One region of the Vreelandella sulfidaeris Esulfide1 genome, then DNA from elsewhere that is predicted to be linked to it. Evidence: predicted binding sites of a transcription regulator. Region 1 holds the regulator's gene; each other region holds the start of a gene.

Region 1 (4,604 bases):
CGCAGTGAAGCAACTGAATGATAGTCACGCCGACAGCCTACTGGTAGAAACCCAGGGCACGCTGGGCATGGTAACCAAAACCGATCTACTCAATGCGCTGGTGTTGGAAGACAGCCCGGTAACTGCACCGCTCGATAAAATCGCCCATTTTAATCTGGTAACCGTTGCACCAGACCAATATTTGTTTGAAGTGTTGGTGCTGATGACGCGGCATAAAGTGACACGAGTAGTCGTGATGGAGCGCAACGACTTAAAGGGCGTTGTGGAACTTACCGATGTGCTTAGTTACTTTTCAAGCCGCAGCTATGTGGTGAGTTTACAGGTGGAGCAAGCGAGCAGTTTAGAAGCGTTGTCAGCGGCCAGCCAGCGCACGCCGGAGCTGGTAAAGGCATTAATGGCCCAGGGCGTTAAATTGCGCTTTGCGATGGATCTGCTCGCCGCACTGAACGGCCGCATCATGAGTAAAGCCTGGGAATTCACAATCGGTGAACGTTACCGCGAGCAGAGCTGCATGATGGTGATGGGTAGCGAAGGCCGTGGCGAGCAGATTTTAAAAACGGATCAAGATAACGGTTTGATTCTCGCTGATGAAACCCAGTGGCCTGACATCGCAAGCCACATGCAAACCCTTACTGATACCCTGATACAGCTTGGTTATCCGCCGTGTCCCGGCAATATTATGGTGTCTAACCCCGAGTGGGTGGCTACGGTATCGCAGTGGAAGAGCAATATTGCCAAATGGGCCAGCGAGCGTGATGGCGACAGCCTGATGAAGCTGGCGATTATGCTTGATGCCCATGCCGTAGCAGGTAACCCCCGTTTGCTTGAAAGTGTCCGTGATGAGCTGTTCGAACGCTGCTCCCGTGATGAGCTACTGCTCTCGTATTTTGCCCGAACAGCACTGCGTTTCTCGACCCCGCTGACCCTGTTTGGCTCGCTGAAAAAGCCACAACACGGTATCGATATTAAGAAAGGCGGTATTTTTCCCATCGTACATGGCGTGCGCACCATGGCGCTTGAGCGGCGTATCAAAGCCACCTCGACCCTCGACCGCCTTGACGCTCTGGTCGTTGATGGCCGTTTGGATCGACGTTTTGCCGAGGACCTGGGCGAGGCGTTGGCGCTCTTTACCGAACTACGTCTTAGGCAGCAGCTTGCCGCCCTGGAAACGCCTAGTACGCCGCAAGAGACGAATCGCACCAATCGTGTCGTGGTGCAAACCCTCTCTTCGCTCGAACGTGACCTATTGCGTGAGGCGCTGCATATTGTCAAAGACTTTAAGCAGCGGCTTTCCCATCGTTACCATTTGGAGTATTCGTGAGCGGAATGCGGTTGTTAGATCGGCACGTGGCGTTATTTAGTGGCTCACTGCGTACCCTAATGCGTCGTGAAAGTGACCGGCGACGCTGTGCGGATTCTCCCTATGCCTGGCTGTTTCAGCCCTATATGGGTGAAGAGCTAGTAGCGCTTGCCTGCACTGCAATGCCTACACCCACTTCACCAGTGATTAGCTTGGCGGCGGTGGCGATGAGCCAACAGCAAGTGCGCACCAGTCGCGCTTTTGTAATCACCTTAGGTTGTGCGAGGCAGCCCGAGAGTGCAACGCTGCGCCGTCACCACTTGCTATGCCAAGCAGGGGAAGTAATGCCACCTAACAGGGATAACTTAAGCGCGTTAGTGGAATTCATTGGCAATCGACCGATTATCGGCTGGAAATTAGAGCCGCGCATTAGCGCATTGAATGCGCTGCTGAGTAAGCAGTTGGGCTTTTCACTGCCTAATGCCCAGATCGATGTGGCCAAGCTGCATCAACGCCGGCTGCGCCGCTTGCATCCAGAGATCGACGCGCCCAGCAGCTTTGCTCAGGCGCTGACGTGCTGGAAAGTTCCCGCCTTAGGGATGCAGAGTGTGTTAGGCGAGGCGACAGCCAGCGCACTACTCTATATGCGACTGCAGCGCACGATGGCTGAGGCCGCTTAGAGACAGAGGGCACTTAGAGACAGAGGGCTCTTAGAGACAGAAAGTTGGGTCGGGCGCTGAGTGTTGTTAGAATAGCGCCTACTTTTTCCGCTCTAGCGCCTTTCACACTCGGCAGTGCCTATACCATGCAATCTCTCAATCATTTTGACCCTGCTCACCTTGACACTTTAGCAGCCGCCCCCGCTGCTCCGGCGCAAGGCCAGCCTGAGCTGGCTGACGCCAAGCAGAAGCGTGAATTTAACAAGTTGCAAAAGCGCCTGCGCCGAGAAGTGGGCAATGCGATTATTGATTACCAAATGATCAATGAAGGCGATCGCGTCATGGTATGCCTCTCCGGTGGTAAAGACAGCTACACGATGCTGGAGATTTTGCGCAACTTGCAGCGCAATGCACCGATCAACTTTTCACTGGTGGCGGTCAATTTAGACCAAAAGCAGCCGGGATTTCCCGAGCACGTGCTGCCTAGTTATCTGGATAAGCAGGGCGTTGAATATCATATTGTCGAACGTGATACCTACTCGGTAGTAAAGGAGAAAACCCCAGAAGGCAAAACCACCTGTGCGCTCTGTTCACGCCTGCGGCGCGGCTCGCTGTATGGCTTTGCAGAAGAGATTGGCGCCAATAAAATTGCTCTTGGTCACCACCGCGAAGATATTCTTGAAACGTTGTTTCTCAATATGTTCTTTGGGGGCAACCTGAAAGCGATGCCGCCCAAGCTGCTCTCCGATGATGGCAAGAATATCGTTATTCGGCCTTTGGCTTATTGTAAAGAGGCGGATATTGCTGAGTTTTCTCGGTTGATGGAATTCCCGATTATTCCCTGCAATCTTTGTGGTTCCCAGCCTAATATGCAGCGCCAAGTAGTCAAAGAGATGCTCGCTGAATGGGATAAAAAATTCCCCGGCCGCCTGGAAAGCATGTTTAAAGCCGTCACCAATATCGCGCCTTCCCAACTGGCAGACCGCAATCTGTTCGATTTTGCAGGTTTAGAGGCCAAGCAGGCAGAGTTACTGGCCGGGCGAATCCAGGCGTTTAACGTCAGCTAACCGTTTGCTGCTCTTCTTCGGCGAGAGTTATCAAACGCTGCATGTCCAGAATGTTAACCTCTCGCCCCGAAACCGCCACTACATTCTGCTGCTGAAGGCGGCTTAAGATGCGGCTGACCGTTTCCACCGCCAGCCCTAGGTAGTTGCCGATATCGGCTCTGGGCATTGAAAGGCGAAAGCTGTAAGGCGAGTAACCCCGCCGACGAAAACGATCTGAAAGCGTAATCAAAAAGCTTGCCAGCCGCTGGTCAGCGGTTTTACGTGATAACAGGCGCATCATGCGCCGGTCGTCGCGTAATTCTTTGCTCATGCTGCGATACAGCTGGCCACGTAGTTCGGGCAACTCTTCTGACAGTAAATCCAGGCGATCAAAGGGGATTTCGCAAACCGTGGTCGTTTCCAGGGCGATTACGCTCCCGGGATATTGCTCTTCATCAATCCCATCTAGCCCGACCAATTCACTAGGTAGATAGAAATTGGTCAGTTGCTCGCTGCCGTTCCCTTCTGATGTGACTTGTTTCAGGCTGCCTGAACGTACCGCGTAAACACTGGTAAAGGCATCTCCCTGGCGAAACAGTAGCGCGCCTTTTTTCAGCGGCGCACGGCGGCGAATAATGGCATCGAACTGTCCCATGTCGTCCAGTTCAAGGGCAAGCGGCAAGCACAGTGAACTCAAGCTGCAGGTTTGGCAGCGAGCTTCGTGGAGTAGCGAGCGTCTGGGGCTCATGGATTCCAGCATGCGTTGCTCCTTGAGTGAGTGCCGCTTATCGATTAGAAAAACCTTACTTATTATAATAGCTTTGGCATGCCTGCTTAAAGATTATTAAACAATCTTTGAGTAGCCTTGGCCCGTTTGCTGCGGCAGGTGAGCATCAAACGCCATCGCTATATGGCGAATTAGCAGTCGGCCAATGGGGGTAGCGCTTAGTTGATCGCCGCTTCGCGTTAGCAGACCATCTTGCTCGGCGCTTTGCAGATGTTCAAGTGCTGGCGCAAAGTAGCGCGGAGCATCAATGTTCCAGCGTTGACTAACCGTGGCCAAATCAATACGCATATCGCACATCAGCCGCTCAATCACGTCTCGCCGGATCAGGTCGTCATCACTTAAGCGTATGCCGCGCACTGTGGCAAGCTGCCCCTGATCCAGCGACGCTTCGTAGCGTGTCAGATCGCTAGGATTTTGCGCATAGATATCATCAATGCGAGAAATAGCCGAAACGCCAAGGCCAATCAAGTCACACTGAGCATGGCTGGAGTAGCCCTGGAAGTTGCGCTGTAGCGAGCCTTCACGCTGGGCAATGGCTAAGCTGTCGTCAGGACGGGCAAAGTGATCCATACCTATATGTACATAACCCGCCGCGGTGAGCATTTCAATAGTGGTACGAAGAATCGCCAGCTTCTCTTCGCCGCCTGGCAAGTCATCGACATTAATGCGCCGCTGAGGGGGGAAGCGATCAGGCATATGGGCGTAATTAAACACAGAAAGCCGTGCGGGGTTCAGCTCAATTACCTGGCGCAAGGTGTCAGCAAAGCTCTTTTCAGTTTGAAACGGCAGGCCATAAATCAAATCAAGATTCA
Region 2 (4,604 bases), 420 kb from region 1:
TTTTTATCTGTCAGGGATAAGGTGAGGACAGTAAGCCGTTTAGCTAAAGAAGCCCGCCACGACTATGCCCAAGGCTACGATGCTTAGCAGCGCAGCCCCACCGTACATCAGTTTTTTGTTAAGTGCGTCATTGCCAACGCTGATATCAAACAGCCCATGGCGCATACGGTGGGCCGCATGAAATAGCGGTAGGCAAACCACCGCGCCAACAAACAGCAAGCCCGGTACGCTAAACAGCAGCGTTGATGCTCGCTCATAGCTCAACGCATCGGCGGGCAGTAGGCCAAGGGGCAATAAAATCGCTATAAATAAAATCACGGCGGGTAGCAAGACGGCAAAACAGACGCCGCCCGCGCTAAACAGCCCCCACCAAAGCGGCTCATCAAAGGCCTGTTTGTGCTGTGCACCTTGTTTGCCACTAGGTTTGCTCATGGCTTGCTTGATCATGTTCATGCCCTCCCCAATAGCCAGAAGAATAGCAACGCGACCGCCACTACACCTGCCCACTGCCCAGCCACAATCATATTGTCAGGCAGGCTGTGGCCAGCGATGCGCAGCGGCATTACCCGCGGGAATAGCACAAAGAAGGTGGCGGCGTGAAACAGGCTGGCGGCCAATGCAAGAAGATTCAGCACAAATACGATGGGGGAACGCATAAAGGCGATCCACCCTTGCCAGCTCTCTGCCCCTTGAAGAAGTGCAACCATACCGGCGAGTAAACAGAGCGTGAAGAAAACCAGCGGCAATACTGTGGCTTCGCGCAGCATATAGAGTTTAAAAAAGCGGTGTTTCAGCCACCAGTTGCGCTTCAGTGGCGGCAGGCGTTGCGACGATAATTTATCCACGACTTCTCCTCCCTCTAACCTTTAAACAGCGCAATAAGCGTGTGTTTGGCCGCCTCGACCTTACCCTGATTCACCGCAGCGGCCGGGTCGACGTGCTTGGGGCACACCTTGGAGCAGAAGCCCACAAAGGTGCAGCTCCACACCCCTTCGTGGCGATTGAGCTCCGCCATGCGCTGCTTCTTGCCGTGGTCGCGGCTATCCAGGTTGTAACGGTGGGCCAGCGTCAGCGCCGCCGGGCCAAGGAACTCAGGATTAAGTCCAAACTGCGGGCAAGCCGAGTAGCAAAGGCCACAATTAATGCAGTTAGCGAACTGCTTGTAGCGGGCGAGCTGTTCGGGCGACTGTTGATAGGTTTCCGGCGCCTGGGGGTCGTAAGATTTCACCGGATTGTCATCGATCAAATAGGGCTTAACCGCGGCCAAGTGCTCAAGGAATATTTCCATATCCATCACCAGATCCCGCTGTACGGGGAAGTGGGATAGCGGCTCGATGCGGATATCACCGTCATAATCACGCAAAAAAGTTTTGCAGCCGAGCTTGGGAATGCCGTTAACCATGACCCCGCAGGAGCCACAAATCGCCATGCGGCACGACCAGCGGTAACTCAGCGTGCTATCGAGCTGCTCTTTGATATGGTTGAGGGCATCCAGTAGCGAGGTACTGTCGTCCACCGGTAACTCGTACTGCTGCCAGAAAGGTTCAGCCGAGCTATCTGGCAGATAGCGTTTGACGCTGACTTGTTTGGTGCTGATCTGCTGGGTGTTCATACCTTGCCCCCCTTGCCCGCATCGCCATAGGCCCGCTCAGACGGTGCGGAAAACCGCACATCGACCTCCTGCCAGTGCAGCTCGGCATGGGCATCGCCTTGATAAAAGACCTGGCTGTGCTTGAGGTAATTAACATCGTCGCGCTTCTGCATGCCTTCATCCAAGCGCTGATGAGCACCGCGGGATTCACGCCGCTCCAGTGCACTTAAGCAAGAAGCTTCGGCAATATCCAGGCCACACTCAAGCTCCAGGCACTCCAGTAGCTCGGTGTTGAAGATCTTGCTGGTATCGTTTACGCGAACCTTGTTAAAGCGCGCACGCAGTTGACGCATGGTATCAAGCGATTCCTGCATGCCCTTTTCAGTGCGATAAATACCGCAGCCGCTCTCCATGGCCTGCACCATGGCGTGCTTGAGTTCTACCCAGTTCTCCCCACTGCCGGTTCCGTCACAGAGTCGCAGTAGTTTGGCTTGCTGACGATCACCCTGGGCTTCCAGCAAGTGCATATCGGCCCACTCGGTTTGCGCTGCACGTTGACTTGCTTGCTCGCCGGCCAAGCGGCCAAAGACCAGTAGCTCGGTAAGCGAGTTGGAACCCAGCCGGTTGGCCCCATGTAAACCGACGGAGGCGCACTCCCCAGCGGCGTATAGCCCGGCAATCGAGGTTTCGCACTGAGGGTCGGTTTCGATCCCGCCCATGGTGTAGTGAACCGCTGGGCGAATGGGAATCGGCTCTTTCACCGGATCAACGTTGATATAGGCTTTGGCCAGCTCGCAGATAAACGGCAAACGCTCTAAGATATATTTCTCACCCAGGTGACGCAGGTCGAGATAGACCACGTCGCTGTCGCCAAACTTGCCGGTGCGGCCCGCCTGCTGTTCCTGCCAAAAGGCCTGGGAAAGTTTGTCCCGAGGCCCCAGCTCCATGTACTTGTTTTCCGGCTTACCCAATGGTGTTTCCGGGCCTAGGCCATAATCCTGCAGATAGCGATAGCCATCTTTATTGAGCAAAATGCCCCCTTCGCCCCGGCACGCTTCGGTAATCAAAATACCGGAACCAGGCAGGCCTGTGGGGTGGTATTGCACAAATTCCATATCCCGCAGTGCCACGCCGTGACGGTAGGCCATCGCCATGCCGTCGCCGGTGACAATACCCGCGTTGGTATTGAAGCGGAACAGGCGCCCTGCGCCGCCGGTAGCAAGAATCACCGCTTTAGCGCGCAGCAAGGTCAATTCACCGGTGGCGATTTGCAGGGCTATCACGCCGATGACAGCCCCTTCATGAACGGCCAAGTCGACTACGAAGTACTCATCAAAACGCTCGATCTCAGGGTATTTCAGCGAAGTTTGAAACAGCGTATGCAGCATATGGAAGCCGGTTTTATCGGCCGCGAACCAAGTGCGGGCGGTTTTCATACCGCCAAAGCGGCGCACCTGCACTTGGCCATCGTCTTTACGGCTCCAGGGGCAACCCCAGCGCTCCATCTGTACCAGCTCTTGATAAGCGTGGTGGACAAAGTAATCAACGACGCCTTGTTCAACCAACCAATCCCCGCCTGACACAGTGTCGTCAAAGTGGGCCTGATGGGAATCCTCGGCACTGGTGACGGCGGCGGCGGCCACGGTATGAGAGCGCATGGGGTATACCTTGGAGAGCAGTGCAATACGCTGGGGAGTACCTTGCTCCTTAGCCTGCTCGGCCGCGCCAATGGCAGCGCGTAGGCCTGCCCCTCCTCCACCCACAATAACGATATCGAAATCTCGCTGTTGCATGACGCTTCCTTCCGTTAGTCAGGTCGTAATGGCGATACGCTGCGGCGCCTTCTTCTTTTCAAATTACCATACCCCTAGCAGGCCGCGATTATTACTCGAAAGGAGTATTGACGTACGTCAAGGAAGGCGAAAATTAAGTTATCGTTGCTTTTACCTTAATGCCACACCGCTTACTCTTCAGGGCAATTACTGCCAGGCAGATAGCTGCCCACCAAGCGACAAAAGTAAATACGCTAAACACTGAAGAGAGGTGCCGCATGACTACCAATGCCCAACCCTCACCGCGATGGAAACTGCTAGCGCCGTTAGCAGTCGCTATTATTGTCGCGCTGATCCCCACTCCACCGGGGCTTGCGCCCCATGCGTGGTACTTCTTCGCCATTTTTCTCGGCTGTGTCGTTGGCTTGATTCTCGAACCCTTGCCCGGTGCGGTGGTGGGGCTGGTCGGCGTTACGCTGGTGGCACTGCTTTCGCGGTGGGTGCTGTTCTCTCCGGAGCAACTGGCAACTGACGGCTTTAATGCCGCCAACCAAGCATTCTCATGGGCCGTGTCGGGCTTTACCAACTCCACCGTCTGGCTAATTTTTGGCGCCTTTATGTTTGCCCTGGGCTATGAAAAGACCGGCTTGGGCAGGCGAATATCACTCTGGCTGGTCAAGGCAATGGGTAAACGCACCTTAACCCTGGGCTACGCGGTAATGATTGCCGATGGCATTCTGGCGCCCTTTACGCCCTCTAATACGGCGCGTAGTGCGGGTACCATCTACCCGGTAATTCGTAACCTGCCACCGCTTTACGACTCCCACCCTAATGATCCCAGCATGAAGCGCATGGGCAGTTTTCTTATGTGGACAGCGCTCGCATCTACCTGTGTGACAAGCTCACTATTTTTAACCGCGCTGGCACCCAACCTATTGGCTATCGCACTAACTGAAAGCACCACCGGTATTCGTATCAACTGGGGGCAGTGGTTCATGGCCGTCGTGCCGGTGGGCATTCTGCTGCTTTTACTGGTGCCGCTACTGAGTTATTGGTTATGCGCCCCCGAGGTGAAAGCGGGTAATGAAATTTCCGATTGGGCTGGAAAGGAGTTAACCAAGCTGGGAGCACTGACCCGTAATGAAATAATACTGGTCATGATGGTGGTCACTGCCCTATTGCTATGGATTTTTGCGGGCAGTGTTATCTCTGGGTCACTGGTGGGTTTATTGGTCATCTGC
Region 3 (4,604 bases), 790 kb from region 1:
CCTAGTAGCATGGGGTGGCGCATGTTGCTGCGGTCAGTCAGGGTCAGTTCAACCGGAAAATTCAAATCGCCCATTTGCATAGGGGTGCGTATAACATAGCGCCACTCACTATGGCCGTTGGAACTGGTGACTCGGCGTCGATCATGCAAGTGCAAACTGTATCGGTGGGCCGGTGTTGTTGGCCCGCCACTGTGGGTTATAAAACTGACCCACAGCTGACCATGTTCATCTTCATGCGTCTCTAGCTCTTCTGCATGCAACGCAGACGTCCGCGCGCCAGTGTCTGCTTTACAGCACAGGTGAAGCCCTAGCTCAGGTAACGTCACCATCTCACGGCGGCCAATGACCGCCTTGGCCTGATAGGGTAATTCCTTCACGGCTCACTCCTTGTCATTAAAAGTGGCAACATCAGATCATGCCTTTCTCTGCGACAGCATCAAGTTTAAACGGCGTTGAATAGGAGAATCAGTCGGTGCATCCCGCAGTGCCATCATGACCGGTAAGCGCAACCGTGGGATAAGAGCAAGGTCACGCACTACGGCGGCAAAGTCGCTGTGCGCATCTTCGGCCAAGCGTTGCAGAAAAAGTGGTAAACGCTGAGCATCTTCAAGATGTTGCCAGCCGCGCCCCGCGATGGCTGCTAGTACATCAGGACCACAGGCTGCTGTGTCGTTGAGTAAAGCCGTGTACCAATTGCCCACCGCTGAACCCTTTGTATTTCCCACTCCACGCAGGCAGGCGCATAAAGTCTCCATGTCGCCCGTTTGTGCGGCGGACTCGCCGCAATCATGCAGCGCGGCAACGAGTGCCGCTGGCAGTGGCTGATGCTCTAAACAGTAACACACAGAGTGGATAACGGCGGTAGGCAACGTCGATAGTCGCAGCGCTAGTGATTCAGCGTCACGTGTTTCCATCCTTACGACGTAATCGGCAATCCCTTGTAATCCCAACGCCTGCCAGTCAATCGCTTGTTGACCGCTAAGGTACGCGTCCACTGGTTCAAAATGCTGGCTGGCAGATAACCCTCTATCATGGTTAGCGCGCGCATTTAACATAGCTTGAAAGGTGACATTTGGCGTGAAGGCGAGTGGATTATCCTTCATTAAATGGTCCACGTCCGCTGTTTCTTCACGGCCTACCTGAGAAACAGCTCGGCCTAACGTTTCCAAAAGACGATTTAAAAACGCATCACGCTGAGCAGGGGAAAGCATGCCCTGTTCATCCAATGGCAGGGCTAGAAACCAAATGGCAGGTTCAGGCATATCGCCCAGTTGAAACAGAATGGCTAAACGAGCTTGACCTTGCCAAGGCTCTGGCCAAGCCATCTCGCCACGTTCAAAGGCAGCAAGTGACGCCCGCGGGCAAGTAACGACGTGCCGGCCCATATGATAGAGAGAGATCTCGGCACCGCTGCGGGTAAAAAACTCATCAAGGGTTTGAATCGGTTGCATGACATCCTTCCGCGTTGCAAGCCTGCACTCTACCTTGATGATGTGTCACTGTCAGCCGCAGTGATTGATAAACATTGCGCTAATGCCTGCCGTTAATGACAGTGCGGTTAAAAATTAAACAACTGGACGCAAGCCGCATGGGAGCAAGGCTGGCGAAACCTTTCCATAGTTTATCCACAGGCTCGTGCAGGTTTTCTGTGAGTCTATGGATAACTTTTTTCAGGCGATCTCAATTGGCAAGCCGTGCACTGAATGGGGATAATAACCAGGCAACAGAATTTTTCATTTTTTAAGGTGTTTATGGATACTTATCAGCCGCTGCAGACAGCGCTACTTGAGCTTGAGGCGTCGATGAAAGCCGCCAATTTATGGCGCATGCCGACACCGGATGCAGATGCATTTGCTAGCCAGCAGCCGTTTTGCATCGATACGATGACGCTGCCTCAATGGATACGCTTTGTGTTTATTGCTCGCTTGAACGCATTAATTGATGCACGGGCTGCCATGCCGGCCAAGTGCGAGGTTGCTCCCGCCGTAGCGGCCTATTTGCAGCAGGAAAAAACACCCGCCCATCACCAACTGCTTGTTGTTCGGGCCGTTGAGAAAGTGGACCAGTTAGTCACAGAAAACTGAGCGGTTGTTAAAGAGGCATGTCATTGAAAGCACAAAGCCCGCCGCAAGGCAGGCTTTATAAGGTGGCATACGTAATAACGGTTCTACAGGCGGCTTAGAAGCGGTAGCTGAGGCCCGCCATCACAACGACTGGGTCGATCTCAACGGTGCCAGCATCTGTGCCGCCCACTTTGACATCGGTATCGATGTCGATGTACCAAGCTGCAGCGTTTAACGCCCAATGATCATCAATCAGAAGATCGACACCTACTTGGCCTGCGGCGCCCCAAGAGTCATCAAGGTCTAAATCACCAATCGCCAGTTCTTCATCGGAGAAGTGCGTGTAGTTAATACCGGCGCCGATATAGGGCTGTACGCGAGCTTGCGTGCCACCCAGCGGGTAGTACTGCAGCGTTAAAGTAGGCGGTAAGTGCTTGGTGGAAGCAAGGTTATCGCCGTTTAAATGGATGTCGTGTTCAAATGGCAGGGCTGCCAGCAGTTCCACGCCGACTTTATCGTGGAAGCGATAGCCCAAGGTGAACGCGAAATTGGTTTCATCCTGAACATCCACTGATAGCGCACCGTTGGCCAGTGAACCGTTGTCGCTGGTGGGGGCGACTTTGGCAACGCCAACGCGGGTGAAAAAGTCGCCAGCGCCGTAGGCGAATGCTTGGCTGCTGGTCATCAATGCCGCAGTGGCAATACTGGAAACGAGTAAGGTGGAAAGGGCGGCTTTACGCATGAGTTGACTCCTAGTGGCGTTGCTAAGCGGCTACTGATGAGCCACTTCATGATGTTTAAGAGTCTAATGAAGAGGGGACAACGGATTATTGATCTAGGGCAAGGGTTGGCTGTCTTCGCGCCAGATTCGCTGTTAACAGAATGATCTGAGGCCATGAAAAAGGCCACCCGAAGGTGGCCCGATCGCATACAGCTCAGAAGAGCTGTAATGCATGGACCTTCCCAAGATCGGTGTACCTGACACGGGAAGGCCTCATAACCCACTTATTGATTAGCGGGTGATGTGCTGATACTCACCAGCATCGGCAGTCATACTGCTGACGGCTATGATGGCAATCATAGAAGCGATGAAGCCAGGAATGATTTCGTACACGCCAGGGCCACCCATGAATTCACCGTTCCAACCCAAGGCAATCCAGATCATGACGGTAGCGGCACCTACCACCATACCTGCGATAGCGCCGGCGCCATTGGTACGTGACCACATCAGTGACAAGATAATCAGCGGACCAAACGCAGCACCAAAGCCTGCCCAAGCATTACTGACTAAGCCCAATACCTGGGAGTCTTCATCAGAGGCAATAATGGCGGCCACAATACCCACAAGCACGACGCAGACACGGCCTACGGCCACACTCTGTTGCTCGGTTGCATTCTTGTGGAAGAACAGGCGATAGATGTCTTCTGTCAGCGATGATGATGCCACCAGCAACTGACTGGAAATAGTACTCATGACCGCAGCAAGCAGGGCAGCATAGAGAAAGCCAGTGACCAGCGGATGGAATAACAGATTCGCTAGGATAATAAAGATGGTTTCCGGATCCTCGACATCCAACCCATTACGGATGGCATAGGCCCGACCAAATATACCCAGAGAAACGGCACCAATAAGGGAAATAAGCATCCAGCCCATGCCAATGTTACGGGCAATCGGAACATCCTTTTGTGACCGGATGGCCATGAAGCGCACAATGATATGTGGCTGCCCAAAATAGCCTAACCCCCAGGTAACCGCAGACAGCCAGCCGATAAAGGTGAGCCCCGACGTCCAGGATAGCAGCGTGGGATCGACCTCATTTAGGGTCTGTGATGCTTGGGAGAAGCCACCACCGCCTTCGCCGAACAGTACCACCGCAGGCATGATCACCAGCGCTAACATCATGATGCAGCCCTGTACGAAATCCGTCATGCTCACGGCCAGGAAGCCACCTACAACGGTGTAGATAAGCACCACGCCGAGAGTGATCATGACACCCATGCCGTAGTTGCTCATATCGCCAAAGTTATAAACGCCTGTAAACGCGTTTTCAAACAGCTTGCCGCCTGCCACTAAGCCTGAGGCTGTATACACCGCGAAGAAGATAACGATAACGATGGCCGATACCGTGCGCAGGGACAGCGCGCGTGTTGGGAACCGGTTCGCCAGGAAAGCTGGAATGGTTATCGCATTGCCGTAGTGAATCGTCTGTTCACGCAGACGCGGTGCAACCAAAATCCAGTTGAAGAGTGCCCCTACGAGCAGGCCGATACCGATCCAGGCGGAGCCCAGGCCTGAGACGAACATCGCCCCGGGTAAACCAAGCAACAACCAGCCGCTCATATCCGAAGCACCGGCCGAAAGGGCCGCCACTTGTGGGCTGAGGGTCCGGCCACCCAGCATATAATCTTCTGAGGAAGACGTAGATTTGCGCATGGCGTAAACGCCGATGGCGATCATGAGCGCAAAGTAACCAAATAAACTAATCCAAACACCAGTAGCCATGAAAGTTCTCCAGTTCGTTAGAACGGAACTAGGCTCTG
Region 4 (4,604 bases), 1.8 Mb from region 1:
GTTGACCGAGACATTGGCAAACGACCATAACCGGTCAAGAGGGTGAGGCTGAGCGTCATCTGCAAATGCTGGAGTGACGAGGGCGGTACTTGCCAGTAAAGCGCCAGCACTAAGGGTGGCAAGCGATGAAGAGCGAGTGTGTTTTCGAGCAGTCATGTGAGCCTCAACAGGGTTATCGCGTAGCCATTTGCGAGTGGCTATCCGAGGTTAGAGTCGTGCGGGCTGGCGTTAATGTTAAAATTATAACATTTAGTGTTATTTTTCTAACGTTGATTTGCAAGCATTGTCACATCAACGCTATTTAAATGTCATATGTCTATCGTAAGCATCAATATTTGCGCTAGTAGGCGTCGCCACAGTGGAAATCTCGACGCTGCTCGCTCAGCATAGAAATAAAAATTGAAGCAACTGAATGGTCATATTGCGCTCATCACAACACGAGGTATTACAAGAGGATGCCCACCATGAATGGCCGTAGCGCGCTGCGCCTTGCCAAACTTCAGGAAGCGCTTGCCAGTGGCGGCACTCTTCATCTGCGTGATGCCGCAGAGCTATGCGATGTCTCAGAAATGACCATTCGCCGCGACCTCACCACCCAGGCGACAGCCATTAGCCTGTTGGGTGGTCGCTTAGTCATGGCGAGCTATCCGGGTGTAACGCCGATTTACGATTTAACCGAACAGCAGGCCAGCCACTATCAGGCGAAGTATCGGTTATGCCAGCGTGCACTCGCGTTTATCGAAGAGGGCGATACGCTGTTTATTGACTGTGGTTCGACGCTCATTCCCTTGTTGAGTCAGCTCAGTCATTTCCAAGAACTCACGGTGGTCACCTATGCGCTCAACGTTGCTAATGCTGTCGCAGTACTGCCTAACGTACGCTTAGTGCTATTGGGCGGGCTTTTTTATGCTGCCTCACAGTCGTTTGGCAGCGATAACATGACCGCCGCTATCGAACGGTTAGGTATCAATAAAGCGCTGATTTCAGCGGCGGGAGTGGACCTTGAGCGCGGAGTAAGCTGCTTCCACTTCCACGAAGTAGCACCTAAACAAGCTGCGATTGCCACGGCGATGCAGCGCTTGTTGGTAGTCGATGCCAGCAAATTTGGTGTGATCCGGCCGGCCTATTTCGCTTCGCTGGACGATTTTGATGTGGTAGTCACCGATGATCAGGGCGCACCGCAGCTGTTGGAGGGGCACGGTCGAAGTGTGCCTGCGGTGACAGTGGCGTAAGCGTTTTGCCGGTTGTCTACCCCTGTCAATACCTAGGGTGCGGCAATGCGCCACTTCTTAGATGATCTCGATCAAGAGAAAATACTTTAGTCTTAGCTGATCTAGCAAGCGAGACCCGACGCCAATTCCCACTTGGCGGCGCATATTTTTCCCGGAGCAATGGCGCTCAGTGCACTACGCATGTTCCTGAGCGTATGCTCTATGAGCATGTTTTGGGAAGAGTATGGGGTGATAGTTAGCTTGCTATTTAGCTGGCTAGTGTTTTATTGAACCCGTTGGTTTTGAAACCGGTTTTAAACCTTAGACGAGATCACACCATGCAACGACGCTCACTATGGCGCAGGCGAGGCACGCTAGTGCTCCTTGCGTTGTGTCTGTTACTAGCAGGCTGTAGTTCAGCTCTGTTAGACCCCAAAGGCCAAGTTGGCGCTGAGCAGCGCACGCTGATTCTGACCTCCTTTGGCCTGATGTTGATTGTGGTTATTCCTGTTATTGCCATGACGCTGCTGTTTGGCTGGCGCTATCGGCGTAGTAACAGCGGGGCTAAGTACCTTCCCGATTGGGCGCACTCCAATGCGATTGAAGCCGTGATCTGGATCGTGCCTTGCGCAATTATCGCTGTGCTTGCGCTGTTGACCTGGAAAACCTCGCATAGCCTTGATCCGCACAAGCCGCTGGAAAGCGACGTAGCGCCGATCGAAATTCAGGCAGTCGCGCTGGATTGGAAATGGCTGTTTATCTACCCCGAACAAGGCATCGCCAGCGTGAACGAAGTGGCTTTCCCGGTGGATACCCCGGTGCGTTTTCGGGTCAGCTCCGGCTCGGTGATGAATGCCTTTTTCATTCCGCACTTAGGTAGCCAGATCTACGCCATGGCAGGCATGGATAACGACCTGCATCTCCTTGCCGATGAAATCGGCAACTACCCTGGACGCTCCACCAACTACAGTGGTGCGGGTTTCTCCGGCATGACCTTTGAAGCCAAGGTGACCACCCCTGGCGAGTTTGATGACTGGGTTGAAAACGTACGCGGTGCCTCTGAAGCGCTGACCTACCCCGAGGGCTATGAAGCGTTGGCTGAGCCCACTGAGTCGCACCCGGTTGAGTACTACTCGGCGATTTCGCCATCGCTATACGAAAGCATCCTGAAAAGCTTCCATACCGGCGGTGAGCACACGATGGACGGCGATCACCCAATGGACGGCGACCATCAAATGAGCAGCGACCATGCTGATTCTGCCGATGGCGATAACACCCATGCCACTCCAGAAGCGGCCGCATCCGGTCACCACACCAACAACCATGCTAGTCAGGATCATGCCATGCGCAGCCATCCCACTAGCGTTGAAGCAGGGGGTTAAGCTGTGTTTGGAAAACTCACTTTAGAGGCAATTCCCTATCACGAACCGATCATCATGGTCGTCGCGGCCTTTATGGCCATTGGGGGGATCGCGCTGTTAGGCGCGTTAACCTACTACCGCAAGTGGGGCTGGCTGTGGAACGAGTGGTTTACCTCCGTTGACCACAAAAAGCTCGGCATCATGTACTTTATCGTTGCGCTGGTGATGCTGCTACGCGGCTTCTCCGATGCGATTATGATGCGTACCCAACAGGCCATGGCCGCTGGGGGCGCCGCGGGTTATTTACCGCCCGAACACTACGATCAGATCTTCACCGCCCACGGCGTGATCATGATCTTCTTTGTCGCCATGCCCATGGTCATCGGCCTAATGAACCTGGTGGTGCCGCTGCAAATTGGCGCCCGCGACGTCGCTTTTCCCTTCCTGAATAACTTGAGTTTCTGGCTGTTTGCCGTCGCCGCGATATTGGTCAATATCTCGCTGGTGGTGGGGGAGTTCGCCAAAACCGGCTGGCTGGCTTACGCGCCCTTATCGGGGATCGAGTTCAGTCCCGGGGTGGGGGTCGATTACTGGATATGGGCATTACAGATATCCGGGATAGGGACGACGCTCACCGGTATCAACTTCTTCGTGACGATTCTGAAGATGCGCACCAAAGGCATGACCATGTTCCGCATGCCGATCTTCACCTGGACCTCGCTGTGCGCCAACGTGTTGATCATCGCCTCGTTCCCGATTCTGACGGCAACGATTGCGCTGCTAACGCTGGACCGCTATTTCGGTATGCACTTCTTCACCAATGATTTTGGCGGCAACATGATGATGTACGTCAATCTCATCTGGGCATGGGGCCATCCGGAAGTTTATATCCTGATTCTGCCCGCCTTCGGCGTGTTCTCGGAAGTCATTTCGACCTTTGCCCGTAAGCGGCTGTTTGGTTACATGACCATGGTATGGGCGACGATTGCGATTACGCTGCTGTCGTTTATCGTCTGGCTGCACCACTTCTTCACCATGGGCGCAGGCGCCAACGTTAATGCCTTCTTCGGCATTATGACGATGATCATCGCCATTCCCACCGGGGTGAAAGTCTTCAACTGGCTGTTCACGATGTTCCGCGGCAGTTTGGAACTAACGTCGCCGGTACTCTGGACACTGGGCTTTATTATCACCTTTACGCTGGGCGGTATGACCGGTGTCATGTTGGCCGTGCCAGCCGCTAACTTTGTGTTGCATAACAGCCTGTTTGTTATCGCTCACTTCCACAACGTCATTATCGGCGGTGTAGTGTTCGGCATGATGGCAGGCCTGACTTTCTGGTTCCCCAAAGCGTTTGGCTTCACGTTGAGCGAGAAATGGGGCAAGCGTTCATTCTGGTGCTGGTTTATCGGCTTCTATGTCGCCTTTATGCCGCTTTACGTGCTGGCCTTCTTTGGTGCCGTGCGCCGCATGCAGTCCTACGCTAACCCTGAATGGCAGCCATGGATGATTCTGGCCTGGGTAGGCGCGGTGATCATCATGATGGGTATCGCCTGCACCGTCATCCAGTTCTGGGTTAGCATCCGCGACCGCAAGCTGAACGCTGATGTGACCGGTGACCCGTGGGATGGCCGTACCTTGGAGTGGTCAACGTCTTCACCCGCGCCGTTCTACAACTTCGCACGCTTGCCGGAAGTGGGGGATATCGACAGCTTCTGGTCGCAGAAGGAGCGCAGTAACGAAGAGTTGGAAGAAGCGCCTTACACCGATATTCATATGCCGCGTAACACCGTGGCTGGCCCTGTCATCAGCTTTTTTGCGCTGATCATCGGTTTTGCCTTGGTATGGCACATCTGGTGGCTGGCAGGGGTGGGCGCCATCGGTGTCTTTGTCAGCTTTATGGCGCGGGTGTTTAACGACGATATCGACTACTACGTTTCCGCTGAAGAAGTAGAGCGTATCGAGCGCGCGCACCAGCAACGCGTTAAAAACTCCGATCCCTACAAGCCGTCTGCCGAGGTTGAAGGACGCG

What was found. Region 1 encodes FNR, which switches genes on or off when oxygen is low (the NO sensors DNR and NnrR bind a similar motif). Its sites were predicted from a motif close to TTGATNTANATCAA; they were not measured.
Region 2: a site for FNR is predicted at 3,492-3,505, ahead of frdA (fumarate reductase (quinol) flavoprotein subunit). Genes of this name have one in related genera too.
Region 3: a site for FNR is predicted at 2,894-2,907, ahead of ACW44H_RS11845 (OmpW/AlkL family protein). Genes of this name have one in related genera too.
Region 4: a site for FNR is predicted at 1,294-1,307, ahead of cyoA (ubiquinol oxidase subunit II). Genes of this name have one in related genera too.

The regions. Positions count from the first base shown of each region.
Region 1 is NZ_CM133364.1:3,313,771-3,318,374, reverse strand. Features, by position in the region: gene ACW44H_RS15480 (DUF294 nucleotidyltransferase-like domain-containing protein) at 1-1,321, shown strand, start outside; gene ACW44H_RS15475 (DNA polymerase III subunit epsilon) at 1,327-1,980, shown strand; gene ttcA (tRNA 2-thiocytidine(32) synthetase TtcA) at 2,106-3,026, shown strand; gene fnr (fumarate/nitrate reduction transcriptional regulator Fnr) at 3,019-3,765, opposite strand; gene hemN (oxygen-independent coproporphyrinogen III oxidase) at 3,850-4,604, opposite strand, start outside.
Region 2 is NZ_CM133364.1:3,738,153-3,742,756, forward strand. Features, by position in the region: gene frdD (fumarate reductase subunit FrdD) at 40-447, opposite strand; gene ACW44H_RS17385 (fumarate reductase subunit C) at 450-845, opposite strand; gene ACW44H_RS17390 (succinate dehydrogenase/fumarate reductase iron-sulfur subunit) at 860-1,612, opposite strand; gene frdA (fumarate reductase (quinol) flavoprotein subunit) at 1,609-3,384, opposite strand; gene ACW44H_RS17400 (anion permease) at 3,642-4,604, shown strand, end outside.
Region 3 is NZ_CM133364.1:2,527,188-2,531,791, reverse strand. Features, by position in the region: gene ACW44H_RS11860 (ATP-dependent zinc protease family protein) at 1-377, opposite strand, end outside; gene ACW44H_RS11855 (DUF3549 family protein) at 414-1,451, opposite strand; gene ACW44H_RS11850 (YqcC family protein) at 1,752-2,084, shown strand; gene ACW44H_RS11845 (OmpW/AlkL family protein) at 2,179-2,805, opposite strand; gene putP (sodium/proline symporter PutP) at 3,076-4,566, opposite strand.
Region 4 is NZ_CM133364.1:908,667-913,270, forward strand. Features, by position in the region: gene ACW44H_RS04215 (outer membrane protein OmpK) at 1-156, opposite strand, end outside; gene ACW44H_RS04220 (DeoR/GlpR family DNA-binding transcription regulator) at 465-1,232, shown strand; gene cyoA (ubiquinol oxidase subunit II) at 1,550-2,593, shown strand; gene cyoB (cytochrome o ubiquinol oxidase subunit I) at 2,597-4,604, shown strand, end outside.